Regions from separate parts of the Bilifractor sp. LCP19S3_H10 genome, predicted to be linked through region 2. Evidence: predicted binding sites of a transcription regulator. Region 2 holds the regulator's gene; each other region holds the start of a gene.
What was found. The regulator HrcA, encoded in region 2, represses chaperone genes, less so after heat shock. The targets are predictions, from matches to a motif close to TGTTAGCACTCNNNNNNNNNGAGTGCTAACA.
Positions count from the first base shown of each region.

Region 1: htpG (molecular chaperone HtpG) is a predicted target of HrcA. The motif match lies at 2,284-2,314, and genes of this name have one in related genera.
Region 3: ACTQZS_RS09180 (Hsp20/alpha crystallin family protein) is a predicted target of HrcA. The motif match lies at 1,952-1,982, and genes of this name have one in related genera.

Region 1 covers NZ_JBQKFT010000010.1:66,135-70,487, reverse strand. Annotated here, with positions in the region: gene htpG (molecular chaperone HtpG) at 1-2,067, opposite strand, end outside; gene ACTQZS_RS09345 (HAD family hydrolase) at 2,638-3,468, opposite strand; gene ACTQZS_RS09340 (HAD family hydrolase) at 3,458-4,144, opposite strand.
Region 2 covers NZ_JBQKFT010000005.1:184,692-189,044, reverse strand. Annotated here, with positions in the region: gene dnaK (molecular chaperone DnaK) at 1-77, opposite strand, end outside; gene grpE (nucleotide exchange factor GrpE) at 116-793, opposite strand; gene hrcA (heat-inducible transcriptional repressor HrcA) at 974-2,068, opposite strand; gene ACTQZS_RS06025 (cupin domain-containing protein) at 2,780-3,139, opposite strand; gene ACTQZS_RS06020 (deoxycytidylate deaminase) at 3,236-3,724, opposite strand; gene upp (uracil phosphoribosyltransferase) at 3,856-4,353, opposite strand, start outside.
Region 3 covers NZ_JBQKFT010000010.1:24,975-29,327, reverse strand. Annotated here, with positions in the region: gene mutY (A/G-specific adenine glycosylase) at 1-282, opposite strand, end outside; gene ACTQZS_RS09190 (HAD family hydrolase) at 669-1,547, shown strand; gene ACTQZS_RS09185 (TIGR03905 family TSCPD domain-containing protein) at 1,616-1,873, shown strand; gene ACTQZS_RS09180 (Hsp20/alpha crystallin family protein) at 2,248-2,679, shown strand; gene ACTQZS_RS09175 (AraC family transcriptional regulator) at 2,867-3,877, opposite strand; gene ACTQZS_RS09170 (glycoside hydrolase family 25 protein) at 3,895-4,353, opposite strand, start outside.

The DNA.
Region 1 (4,353 bases), on a different contig from region 2:
CAGATCATAAAGCTGCTCACAGAAGAGGCTGACATCCTCGGATGCCTTATGCTCGAATACATATTTCACAAGCGGATGCTTTGCATTCAGAACAAGTGTCTGCTGTCCCTCGAGTTCATCCACGTTGATGTTCTTGTCCGCCATTCCGTACATGCGCATCATCTCGCTATAACGGCGCATCTCCTCGGAGATCGTGACCATGGCTGAAACACTGGGATCCTTCAGATTCTCCACCCGGACGGACAGCTGACTCTTGTTCAGAACCTTGCGGAAGAGCTCCTGCAGATCCTTGCTCTCTTCCTTCAGGGATTCACTGTCTTCCTTCATATCATCGGTGAGATCCGCATCGATTCTCTGGAAATGAAGATTTTCATTCAGCTGCTCCACATGGGAGATAAACGGAGCGTCGATGGTATGAACCAGCTTATAAGCCTGTTTCTTCTGGCTCCGGAACATGTTGATGTACTGGCTCTGCTGCACCTCATTTGTCACATAATAGATCGTGATCTTCGGCGCATCCTTCTTGTCGTCCTTCTGATCCGCCTCACCGGATTTACTCTCTTCTGAAGCTTCTGCCTCAGGCTTCTTCTCACCATCGGCACCCGTCTCAGATTCCTTCGCATCTGCTGCTTTGCTCTTGTCTTCTGCGCTTCCCCCTGTTTTCTCTTCCTCAGTCTTTTCAGGAGTATTGGCGGCGATGATATCTTTCAGCGTGTGATACTTGCCGTCGAGATCCTCATAGAGGATGTAATCCATCATTCTCTCAGAGAACTTGGGATCCTTCAGCGTTCCGAACTTGATGAACGGACTGATGTCGTTCCAGTATTTCTCATATTCTTCTCTCTTGGTCTTGCACATGCCTGAGAGCTTGTCCGCAACCTTCTTTGAGATGTAATCGGAAATCTTCTGCGCGAAACCGTCATTCTGAAGCGCGGAACGGGAGACATTGAGCGGCAGATCCGGGCAGTCAATCACGCCCTTGAGCAGGAGCAGATATTCCGGGATAACTTCCTTGATATTGTCCGCGATGAATACCTGGTTGTTGTACAGCTTGATTTTTCCCTCAATGGACTCGTATTCCGTGTTGATTCTCGGGAAGTACAGAATGCCCTTCAGGCGGAACGGATAATCCATATTCAGATGAATCCAGAACAGCGGCTCCTTGTAATCCAGGAATACATGGCGGTAAAATTCCTTGTACTCCTCATCCGTGCACTGACTGGGCTGTTTTGTCCACAGTGGATGCGTATCACTGATGGATACCGGCCGCTTCTGAATCTTTACCTGATTTTTCTCCGGGCTGGTCTCGACCTTTTCGGTCTCGCCCTTATCATTTTTCTTCTCCTCGTACTTCGCGTCCTCATGGATATGCTCAATGACAACATCGGTATCCTTGAGATCCTTTTCATCGATGATCTCTGTCTCCGGCTCTTTTGTCTCGTTCTCGAGATAGATTTCTACCGGCATGAAGGAGCAGTATTTCTCCAGAGTCTCACGCACCTTATACTCGTTAGCGAATTCCAGACTATCCTCTGCCAAATGCAGCGTGATTGTCGTTCCGGCCTCGGTTCGCGTTCCCTCGCTCATATCATACTCTGTTCCGCCGTCACACTCCCAGTGAACAGCTTCCGCGCCCTCCCGGAAACTCAATGTATCGATTTCCACCAGATCCGCTACCATGAATGCTGAGTAGAATCCGAGTCCGAAATGTCCGATGATCTGGTCGCTGTCCGCCTTATCCTTATACTTTTCCAGGAACTCCGTCGCGCCGGAGAAGGCGATCTCTGTGATGTCGCGGATTACCTCGTCCGCTGTCATACCAATTCCGTTATCGATGAATTTCAGTGTTTTTTCCTTATCGTTAACCGATACGGTGATCTTCGGCTTATATCCCTCCGGAAGCCTTACCTCGCCTACGGCATCCAGTTTTTTTCTCTTGGTTATGGCATCGGATCCATTCGAAATCAGTTCCCGGATAAAGATATCCTTATCCGAATACATCCATTTCTTGATTATTGGAAAAATGTTGTCGCTGTTAATCGACAGATTTCCATGTCTCATTTCCATACTAATACACACTCCTTTTCACTTTTAATCCTTCATTTTCGTGACATATCCCCGTCAGGAAAACGGATATCTATGTTATCGCCGCTGATGATCCGCTGTCTGTGGAAACCCGACTTCACGGACCATTCCGGCTGTGATTTCTGTCATTATGACCGGTATTCATTTTATACCCGACAAGTGTTATATTAGTACCCTTATTACAGAAAGTCAAGAAAAAATTAGCACTCGATTTTGTCGAGTGCTAGCAAGGTACTGTATAAGTCCAGTCGCAATGTTCTTGTCTCACGGGGAGCTTGCTCACCAGTGGGCAAGAACATTAGCGACGACAACAGGTATGAACACGAAGTGACGCGTAAGCGGCACGGAAGTGCTCATACCTGTTAGCGGCACGGAAGCTGCGAAGCAGCGAAGTGACGCGGGGACTTATACAGTGTGTGGCACAATGTATCGTATAGCCGGTACTGTATAAGTCCAGTCGCAATGTTCTTGGCTCACGGGGAGCTTGCTCACCAGTGGGTAAGAACATTAGCGACGACAACAGGTATGAGCATGGAGCGGTGCGAAGCAAGATTATCCGGTAAAATCGCCCGACAATATCTTCTCAAGATATTCCTCTACCGTCGGCGTATGGTCACGGCTAGCGCCGAGAATTTCCGGCTTAGCGTTGTCTACCGCAACCGGCCATCCAACCAGCTTCATCATCTCCATGTCATTGTAGTTGTCCCCGAACGCCATACATTCCTCCGGACGGATATCAAGCTTCTCCAGCAGTTTCCGGATTCCGGTTCCCTTATTCACATTAAGCGGCATGATATCGAGCCAGTCGTTTCCGCCCGTAACAACCGTTGCGTATCTTCCGAATCTTTCCTGCCAGAATGCTACTTCCTCATCGGTAAGGCCGTTCCTCTCATAAATGGAAATCTTGAAATACGGCTCCTCCGTCTTCAGAATATCCGGCACCAGTGTGACATTGTTGCCGACCACATCGCGCATATGATAGTAGTAGCTCATATCCTTCGGCTGAATGTAGCTTGTATTCACTCCCGACAGGAGCACCTCGGCGGACGGCGTCCTTATGATCTCCCGCATAATCTCCTGTCCAAGCGCCCGGTCCATCGTCACTCTGTGCACCATCTCGCCTTCATAGAAGCTGAGGCAGCCGTTCTCGCAGAGATACGCGATCTCGCTGCGAACAGGGGCAAAGAGTCTCTGCAGATTGGCATACTGTCTTCCGCTCGCCGCAAGAAAAATAATTCCTCTGTCAGTCAGCCTGTGAATCAGCTCGCAGGTATTGGGTTTCAGCCTTTGTGCGTCTCCCTGAAGCAGCGTCCCGTCCAAATCGCTTGCAATGAGACGGATATTCGACGGAATTCTTATCGATGGAATTCTTTTATCTGACATTTTCCTTTCCCCTCGAATTGAAACGATCCACAAGATCAACGATCTCCAGAGGATCATCGACAATATCGTCTGCCCGATATTCCTCAAGCTCTGTTCTCGGACGGAACCCCCAGGTCACCCCGACGGTAAAAAGGCCGGCATTATGGCCCGTGAGCATGTCGGTATTGGTGTCACCAAAGTACAGTGCCTCATTCTTATCCACCCCGAACTCCCTGAGGATCTCATAGACGCCCTGCGGATTCGGTTTGATCGGCACAGTGTCGGTCTGTCCCTGAATATGGTCGAAGGTGTCCAGTCCGAAGATCGCCGTCACCACATCGATTGCTCCCTGATGCATCTTGTTGGAAAATACTGCAAGACGGATCTTCCGTTTCTTCAGCTCTTTCAGCATCTCCACAATGTGCGGGTAAGGTTTCACATGATACAGCGAATTCTCGACAAACCATTTCCGGCACAGCGGTCTTCCCTCCTCATAATATTTCAGCTCCGGATCGCCCGCATCCTTCAGTGCCCTTTTGAGCGCATTATCAAGGCCATCCCCCGCGTAGTAATTGTAATTCTCCACCGGCATCGCAGGGAGCCCGAAATGCTCCAGTGTCATATTGACCGGACGCGCAATGGACTCCTGCGTCTTTGTAAGCGTGCCGTCAAGATCAAAAATACATGCCTTTATCATTTCCTGCTCTCCCTTTCTCTTTTCCGATATTCCCCAGTGTATAACGCTTCCCAAGGTTCCGCGTTCCGCAATTTTCTTCCCGTAAATCCGTATTCCAGGGCTCTGCGTCCCGTGATTCTGCTTCCCGCGAGTCTATTTTGGGCAGCTTCTCTATCCATGATTTCGCTTTCCCCAGCTCATCTTACTTTGTGACTGGCCAGGACAGCTGT
Region 2 (4,353 bases):
ACGGTGGGTTTTCCACCTTCCATAACGGCTACACAGCTGTTTGTTGTACCAAGGTCAATACCGATAATTTTTCCCATTCTATTTTCCTCCTGATCGGATCTGCTTTTCTGTAGTGTCAGTTGGCTACCTTCACCATACTGTGACGGACCACAACATCCTTGTACTTATATCCCTTCTGAAGTTCCTGTGTGATGATGTTTTCACCGACATCCGGGTTGTCTTCATGCATTACCGCGTTATGAAGATTCGGATCAAACTCAGCGCCCTCCGCTTCGATGGTCTCGACGCCCATATCTGTCAGGATCTTCGTCATCTGCTTGTAAATCTTGTTCATACCCTGAACAAACGAATCCGACTCATCCGCTCCGGCAAGTCCTCTCTCAAAATTATCGACAACCGGAAGGATCTTCTCGATAACATCTCTCGCGCCCATATCGAACATCTCGGATTTTTCTCTCTCCGTACGCTTGCGGAAATTGTCGAACTCAGCCATCTGACGCTGCAGTCTGTCGGTGAGTTCTTCAATCTTCTCATCCTTTTTGTCTTTTTTTATTTTTTTCCCGGAACCGGATCCTTTCGCATTATTACCATTTTCCACAGAGCCGGCGCTTTTTGCCTCATCCTGCTTCTCTTTGGAATCAGATTCCCCGGCTTCATTCTGCTTTGCCTTCTCTTGGGTCTGATCCGCAGCTTTTCCATTACGAACTCCGTCTTCCTTTTCTGTCTTCTCTTCCTTCATCGTATCTGTTTCTGCTGTACATTTCTCTGTATTTTTTTCTTTTTCTTCGTTCATATGATTATCCTTCTTCATGGCTCTTTTTTCCTCTGCTTCCGGGTCTGCCCCGTCGGCGCCCCGCCTGCTGTTATTCACGTCTGCCATGTCTGTCCCGCCTTTCTGTTTTATTGCTTCTAATCTAATGTGAATCTCCGCATGGATTGAGCACTTCTTCGTGCACTCCCGGATCCCGGTCTGCTAGGACTCTGTGCTGTCATCGATAATACCATGATCGGACGAAGTCTCGAGCTTGGCGTCCCCGTTTCCGAAGAGAGCATTCATCTGTGATTTCAGCTGTTTCAGATTTTCTACTACTTTCTTATAATCCATTCTACGAGGGCCTACAATAGCTACCGTTCCCTTCATCCCGTTTCCAAGATTGTAGTTTGCGGTGACAACGGAGCAGTCCTTCATGCCCTGAATCGGGGATTCGTTCCCGATATAGGCGGTGATCCCGTTCGAGGCTTCCTCGCCCGGGGCCGTCTCGCGGATCATCTCGGCCAGCTCCTTCTTGTCTCCGAACGCGGTCATCAGCTCCTTGGCTTTTCTTGAATCCGCAAGTTCCGGATAATCGAAAATGTTTGTTGCGCCGCTGAGATAGATCGGCATGTCCTCATCTCCCGGCTGTATGGTCTCCGCCACCGCATCGATCACGCTGCTGATAACCTCACTGTGTATACCCGCCTGCTGCTTCATCCGGGTGATCATATCCAGATTGATCTCGCCGATTGTCTTTCCGTTCAGCTCGTTGTTCAGAAGCAGATTCAGTTTCAGAATATCGTCTTCATCAATAGATTCCTTGAGGTCAATCATCTGGTTTTTCACCAGATTTCCCTGTGCCACAACTACCGCAAGAAGCTGTTTCTCATTGATCCGTGACAGCTGAATAAATTTCAATGAATTCTGATGATACGACGGTCCGGCAATCATTGTCGCATAATTGGTGTTCTGTGCCAGCACATCCACGACCTGCTTCAGTATTTTTTCCATACGGTCCGTTTTCTGAATCATCAGCGTCTGTGCTTCGGCATCCTGATTTGTTTTCTGTATCAGCTCATTTACATAAAGCCGATATCCCTTATCGGAGGGAATCCGTCCGGACGAAGTATGCGGCTGAATAATATACCCCATTTCCTCCAGATCCGACATCTCATTTCGGATGGTCGCGGAGCTCAGATTCAGGTCTGTGTATTTGGAAATTGTCCGTGATCCGACAGGCTCTCCCGTCTCCAGGTATGTCTGGATAATAGCCTTTAGAATCGTCTTTTTTCGTTCATCCAAATCTTCTCCCACTCCTTGGCTCCTTTCTTCCTTACTGAGGATTAATCTCCGACAGGATCGTTCCCTCTGCCGGTTTGTCAGCACTCTAAATTGCAGAGTGCTAACGCCTATGTTTCATAAGATAGCACTGCATTATTTTTTTGTCAACTACTTTTGCTGTTGAGTGGTGAATGCGCGGTGAATTGAGCGCGGCGCTAATGGCAAATTATTTTCGGGTTATTCTTATGGCAATTCATCGCAAAAATATTTGAACAACACTCCGGAAGGAATGACCTATCGGAAAATCCAACACATCAGCGAAAGAGATCTCCTTGATCTGTACTACTTCCGAAATGAGGAAGACACCGATTCACAACGAGATAAAACACGCTGCGCGAGTTTTATCTCGCTATCGCGACGCTCGCCGCACACGAATACTTCGCATTCGGCTGCGGCTCACTGTTCGCGTAAAAAAAGCAGGCCGTCACAGTCCCTTGTCTGCTCCAGCCTGCTGCCTGTCGGCATATAATACCGCGCAAGAGCGCAGCTTTATCCCTTGTAATGCTTCTGGTTATAATGCTTCTGCTTGTAATGCTTCTCTTTATAATGTTTCTGTCAAATCATTTACAATGCTTCTATTAAAATAAATGTCAGGGACTTGTCACTGCTTAGTATGACATGTGTCCCTCGCCATATGTCACGTGTCAGATGTCCTTTGCCGCACTGACCATGAATCTGTTCCTGTCAGTCGCTCAGATACCCGGCTTCATTGTAGATCAATGCCATGAACTCCAGATCATCGTCCGAATTGTTCTCCATGCTGTGATACTGTCCGACCTCAATCACGCAGACGTCTCCGGCTGACACATGATAAATCCTGTGGTCATTATCAATAAAGTCACCGTGGCCCTTCAGAATATAGTAAGGCTCCGTGTCATGTACATGCTGATGCCAGCCTACGCTTGCGCCTGGCGGAAGTGTAACCTTTGCGTACATCCTTCCATGCCCCATAAGTTCCTCCCTGGACACGATATGGGAAACCTTTGCTCTTCCTCTTCCTCCTGCAAGGCCATCTACATAAGTAACGTTCTCTTTACGGACCATTTTCTGTCCCCTCCTGTCTGGTTTTTAAAGCCGATGCACCTGTCCTTATCCTGAATATTGAACCCTGACCTGAATGTGCTGACATTCTGTTTTTTCTCAGACACGGATTGTGAGTATCCTGCCCGAGGAGTTATATTTTTCAAACTCTACTCCAGCTGCCTGAAACATCATTTTCGATGCAATGACGGAAGGTGTTTTGTCATACTTGTCATCATCATAGATGACCTTCCGGATTCCCGCCTGGATAATTGCCTTCGCACATTCATTACACGGAAAAAGCGAGACATACAGCTTTGCACCTTCGAGACTTCCGCCCCGGTAATTCAGGATCGCGTTCAGCTCGCTGTGCGTCACATAGACATACTTTGTCTTCAGCGGATCCTCGTTGCTTCTGGCCCACGGAAAGGCATCATCGGAGCAGCCTCTCGGAAATCCATTATAGCCGATGGAAAGAATCTTGTTGTCCTGGCTCACAATACAGCATCCCACCTGGGAATTCGGATCCTTGGAACGCATGCCTGCCAGCTTGGCAACTGCCATAAAATACTCATCCCAGGAAATATAGTCTTTTCGCTTATCTGACATCGTTCCTCCAGCATTCTGTGTATAAGCCCTTCGAAAACGCAGACAGATCGCCTGTAGGATCGCAAGTGTACGAAGCATGGGCAATCCGCAGCTTATACAATGTGTGCCCCTGTTCACAACATGTCGGCGCTTTACTTTGTTCCGAAAATCCTGTCTCCCGCATCGCCGAGTCCGGGCACAATGTATCCTTGTTCATTCAGATGATCGTCCAGCGCGCCTACCACGATCGATACATCCGGATGTTCCTTCTGCAGGCGCTCCAGTCCCTGCGGCGCCGCAATAATACACAGGAAATGGATTTTCTGGCATCCATGCTTTTTCAGCTGGCGGATCGCGTCACACGCAGAGCCTCCGGTCGCAAGCATCGGATCCACCACAAAAACCTCACGTTCTTCAATGTCGGAAGGAAGCTTACAGTAATACTCCACCGGCTGCAAGGATTCTGGATCTCTGTACATGCCGATGTGTCCGACCTTTGCGGCGGGGATCAGCGTCTGGATACCGGAAACCATTCCCAGACCCGCACGAAGAATCGGTACGATGGCCAGCTTCTTGCCGGCCAGTCTCTGAACGGTTGTTTTTGTGATCGGTGTCTGGATCTCAACATCCTCAAGCGGAATACTGCGTGT
Region 3 (4,353 bases), on a different contig from region 2:
GTCCTCCGGGCAGCACGCAAGGTCTCTGACCGAGGGAAGCGCAAGCAGAAATTTCGTGTAATACTCCTTCACTGCCTCCACCCGGGTCTGCTGAAGCATAATTTCCGATATCCACGTGTGATACGGATTTTTCTCCCTTCTCCAGGGAAGATCTCTCCTGTTCGCCTGATACCATCTGCCCAGAGGAAGTAAGATCCGCCGCATCTCCCGGATCCTCTCCTCCGAGACCTTTTTCTTCAACATCAGTTCCTCCGGAATCACATTCTCTGAGATCCTGTCCACTGAAAATTCCTCCGATTCTGCTGTCTTCTGATTTTCTATCCTCTGATTATCCACATTGTTTTACCTGGCAGTTATACACGATATTCTCCGAGCCATCTTCAAGTTATTATAACAGACTCAATGTAAATCGAACAGATACTCCGGACCACTCAGGACCATACACCAGTCTGGACAGCAATAAAGATTGACACCTGCCGCATAACCTATATCCCTAATCCCCAATCTGGACGGCAATAAAGATTGACACCTGTCGCATAACCTATATACAATAGGAAAAGCAGCTCCACTTCCCGTCAGGCGCGGCCACCCGCTTCTGCCTGAATACCGGTGACACAGATATCCGGAAGCTGCAGCAGAAGGCAATAGACGAACAGAAAAGAGGTTATATGAACAAACTGCAGACAGACGGAATCATCTTCGATGTAGACGGCACGCTTTGGGATACCACACCGGTTGTTGCCGAGGCATGGAATACCGTGCTGGATTCTATGAACCGGGACTACCGCTCCCGTCATCTTCCTCCCCTCCATCTGATTCATCCGGAGGGCGGCGGTTCAGGCGCGCGGATTAACAGCGAGGATCTGCGCCGTGAATTCGGAAAGCCACTTGAGACTATCGCCGACGATCTTCTTCCGGATCTCCCCGATGCGGAAAAGACTGATCTTCTTCGGCAATGGTATGAGGCCGAGGAAATTGCAATCGACCGCAACCCTCCCGAGCCCTATGAAGGACTGGAACGAACTCTTCAGGCTCTCACAGGAATAGACCCACACAAATCCGGAGAATCAAAAGCCGGTCTGCCCCGCACAAAAGCCTCGCACCAGCTGCCGCCAGGTATTCCCTGCTTCATCGTCAGCAATTGCCAGAGCGGTTATATTGAGCAGTTTCTCCGGCTGACCGGTCTTGGTTGCTATATCACGGCTCATCTCTGTCCCGGAGACACAGACCGACTTAAGGCGTATAATATCTACCGCATTGCTTCTGAATATCATCTTCAGAACGCTCTTTACATCGGCGATATTCAGGCGGACTTTGACGCGACAAGGGAGGCGGACCGTCTCCTGAAGAAAGAGGCCCGGCAGAAACAGGAAAACGAATGTTGCGATTCATCGCATAATGATTGCAAGGCCCCCGATCCCTCCATACGCTTCCTCTGGGCATCCTACGGTTTCGGAAGTGTAACAGATCCGGATGGAATCATCCGGCGAATCTGCGACCTTCCTGATCTGATCATCTCCTCAAAAACGAAGGCAGGTCACATATAAGAGCGCGTGTGAGGCACGCGAAAGAGATAACATTAACATCACACATATACACAGAAAGAAGGATTTTTATGCATTACCAGTACAAAACAAAAGGAACCTGTTCCCAGCTCATTGATTTCGACATCAATGACGGCATTCTCACAAACGTAAGCTTTACCGGAGGCTGCAACGGAAATCTCTCCGGCATCAGCCGTCTGGTCGAGGGCCGCAAGGCAACTGAGGTCGCAGACATCTTAAAGGGTACAACCTGTGGATTTAAAAACACCTCCTGTCCGGACCAGCTTTCCAGGGCACTCCTCGAAGCTGTTGAAAACGCCTCGAAATAACCGAAAAGCAGTCTGTTTCGCGCCGGTTCCTGCAGCCGGCGCGATTTTTCACGCAATCCTGTTTAATTTTTTAAGAAAAATTAGCACTCGCCACTTGACAGTGCTAGTAACAAGTGTTATAACAAAATTGTTCCAAAAAGAAGGAACTCATAAAACAACAATAAAGAAACAATAAAACAATAGCAATAAAACAGTACCAATAACAGTGCCAATAAAATAGCACCAATAAAACAACAAAAAAACAGCAGCAATAAAGCGGCACAAAACAGAAGCAGCACAGAAAGACCGCTTCTATGGAACAGGCTTCCTGAATAGCCGCCTCGTATTACAGAAAATCAAAAACATAAATCAAAAATATAAAGGAGGAATGACTTATGTTACTGCCGGAACTTTTTGGAGATACTTTTGATGACTTTATGGATCAGGCATGGAATGGACGTTGGTTCAACACACCTTCTGCTCCCGCTCACCGCATGAATACAGATATTAAGGAAACAAAGGACAGCTATCAGCTGGAGATGGAACTTCCGGGATACGGAAAAGATGAGGTACACGCCGAGATTAAAGACGGTTATCTGACAGTCACCGCAGCCAGAAACGAGAATAATGACAAGAAGGATGAAAACGGCAGATATGTACGCCGTGAACGCTACACAGGCACCGTGACCAGATCCTTCTATGTCGGTGAAAACATCGAGCCGGAAGACATTCACGCGAAATTTGAAAATGGAATTCTGACTCTCAGTATTCCAAAAGAAGTACCGAAGAAGGAAGAAACAAAAAAGACCATTGCCATCGAAGGATAAAACCATTCTGATCCTTCCTCATTTCCTCGAAGGATAAGACTATTCTGGTCCTTCCTCACTTTCTCACAGAATCATATAGAGTAAAACGGCAGAGCCATCCGAACCGGCATTCCGGTCACGGATGGTTCTTGTCTTTTAAAGTATCGCATTTTTATTAGTATCGCCTTTTATTTTTATAAGTATCGTATTAAAGCCGTATCCGTGAGTCTTTCCTGTGCCGGCTCCGGAATTCCTTCGGCGTCATCTGATATCTCTCGCGAAAAATCCTATGAAAATAGCTGTGATTCTCATACCCCACCGCATCAATGATATCATTTACCGGAAGGTCCGTGTCGCAGAGCAGACCTACCGCCTTGTTCAGGCGTTTCCGCTGAAGCAGTTCCTTAAAGTTCACTCCGGATGCCTTCTTAATCATGCGGCTCAGCGTATGCGAAGGCAGGCAGAGTCCTGCGCACAACTCAGTCAGCGTCGCGGTACGATAGTTCTGCTCAATATATTGGAGGGATGTCATGAGTATCATATTCTCATATGAATCCGGTTCCATCGTTCCTGCCTTCGGAACCGCCTCCAGCAGATACATGAAAATCAGTCCCATCGTGGTCTGATTGATCCGATTCATCCTCTGAAGCATGAAGGGTTCTCCGCCATTCTCCTTCTGAGAAATCAGCGAATAGATCATATTTTCGATCAGATTTTGTATCTGAAGCACATCTGCAACTTTAAAATAAAGGTACTCCCCACGCCTCTCATCCTGTCTCAGCGTATTGACGATGAAATCAGCCAGCACATTGTTTGTTCCGATCATCTCAGAGGCAACATCGAAAAATTCAGGAAGAATCACGAAGTTGATCGCGATATCATTCCTGCCTGCCGGAAGAATCTCATGCCTTGTATACTGATTCAGGAAGAGAAGCTCACCCCTGCTTACCCGAATCTTTTTGCGATTGATGATATGTGTCACAGAGCCCTGACAGATGTACATCACTTCCACATAATTATGCCTGTGCATGGGAAAATGCGCAAACCTTGTATGTGTCCGCACGGTAATCAGCTGACCTGTCTCCAGCAGCTTCGCATAATCAATGGTGAATTCCTCCCCGGAGGCATATAACTTTTTTTCAATTCCGGCTGTACCGTCCAGAATGCGCTGTTCCTCCTCTGTCACTCTGCCAAGCCGATCCAGAAGTTCCTGATTCATTTATCTTACCTTTTTCCTCATTCGGCCCGGAAAAGAGCCGCAGAACCCGAAGAGCCCGCGGCCGCACCTGCAGAGGCTTCCGAGCCATCCGCCGGTGTCATTTCGATGTCGAGATCCACGCTTCCGCTGACTCCATCAACCGTCCCCGTATTCGAGTACTGCCATACCCTGAATTTATACGGAGTGCCCGGCGTCGCACTGTAATTGGAAAACCAGACCGGGAGATCATAGAGCTTTGTCATATCCAGAGTAAACGACTCCCAGTGCAGATTTGTATAGAGCATCGGTTCATAGCCAGCATCCACGATTGCAAGGCTAAAGGCCTTGATATTTTGCGTGAACTGGTCACCGCTGACACCATCGGTCCGCGCAGCGCCCTCTTCCACCGTTTCCATGTCTATCGCAGCCGGAAGATCCAGATGACGTCCGTTCAGCGTATCCGTCACAAATTTTGCCTCTTCTTCCGCCTCTGCTTC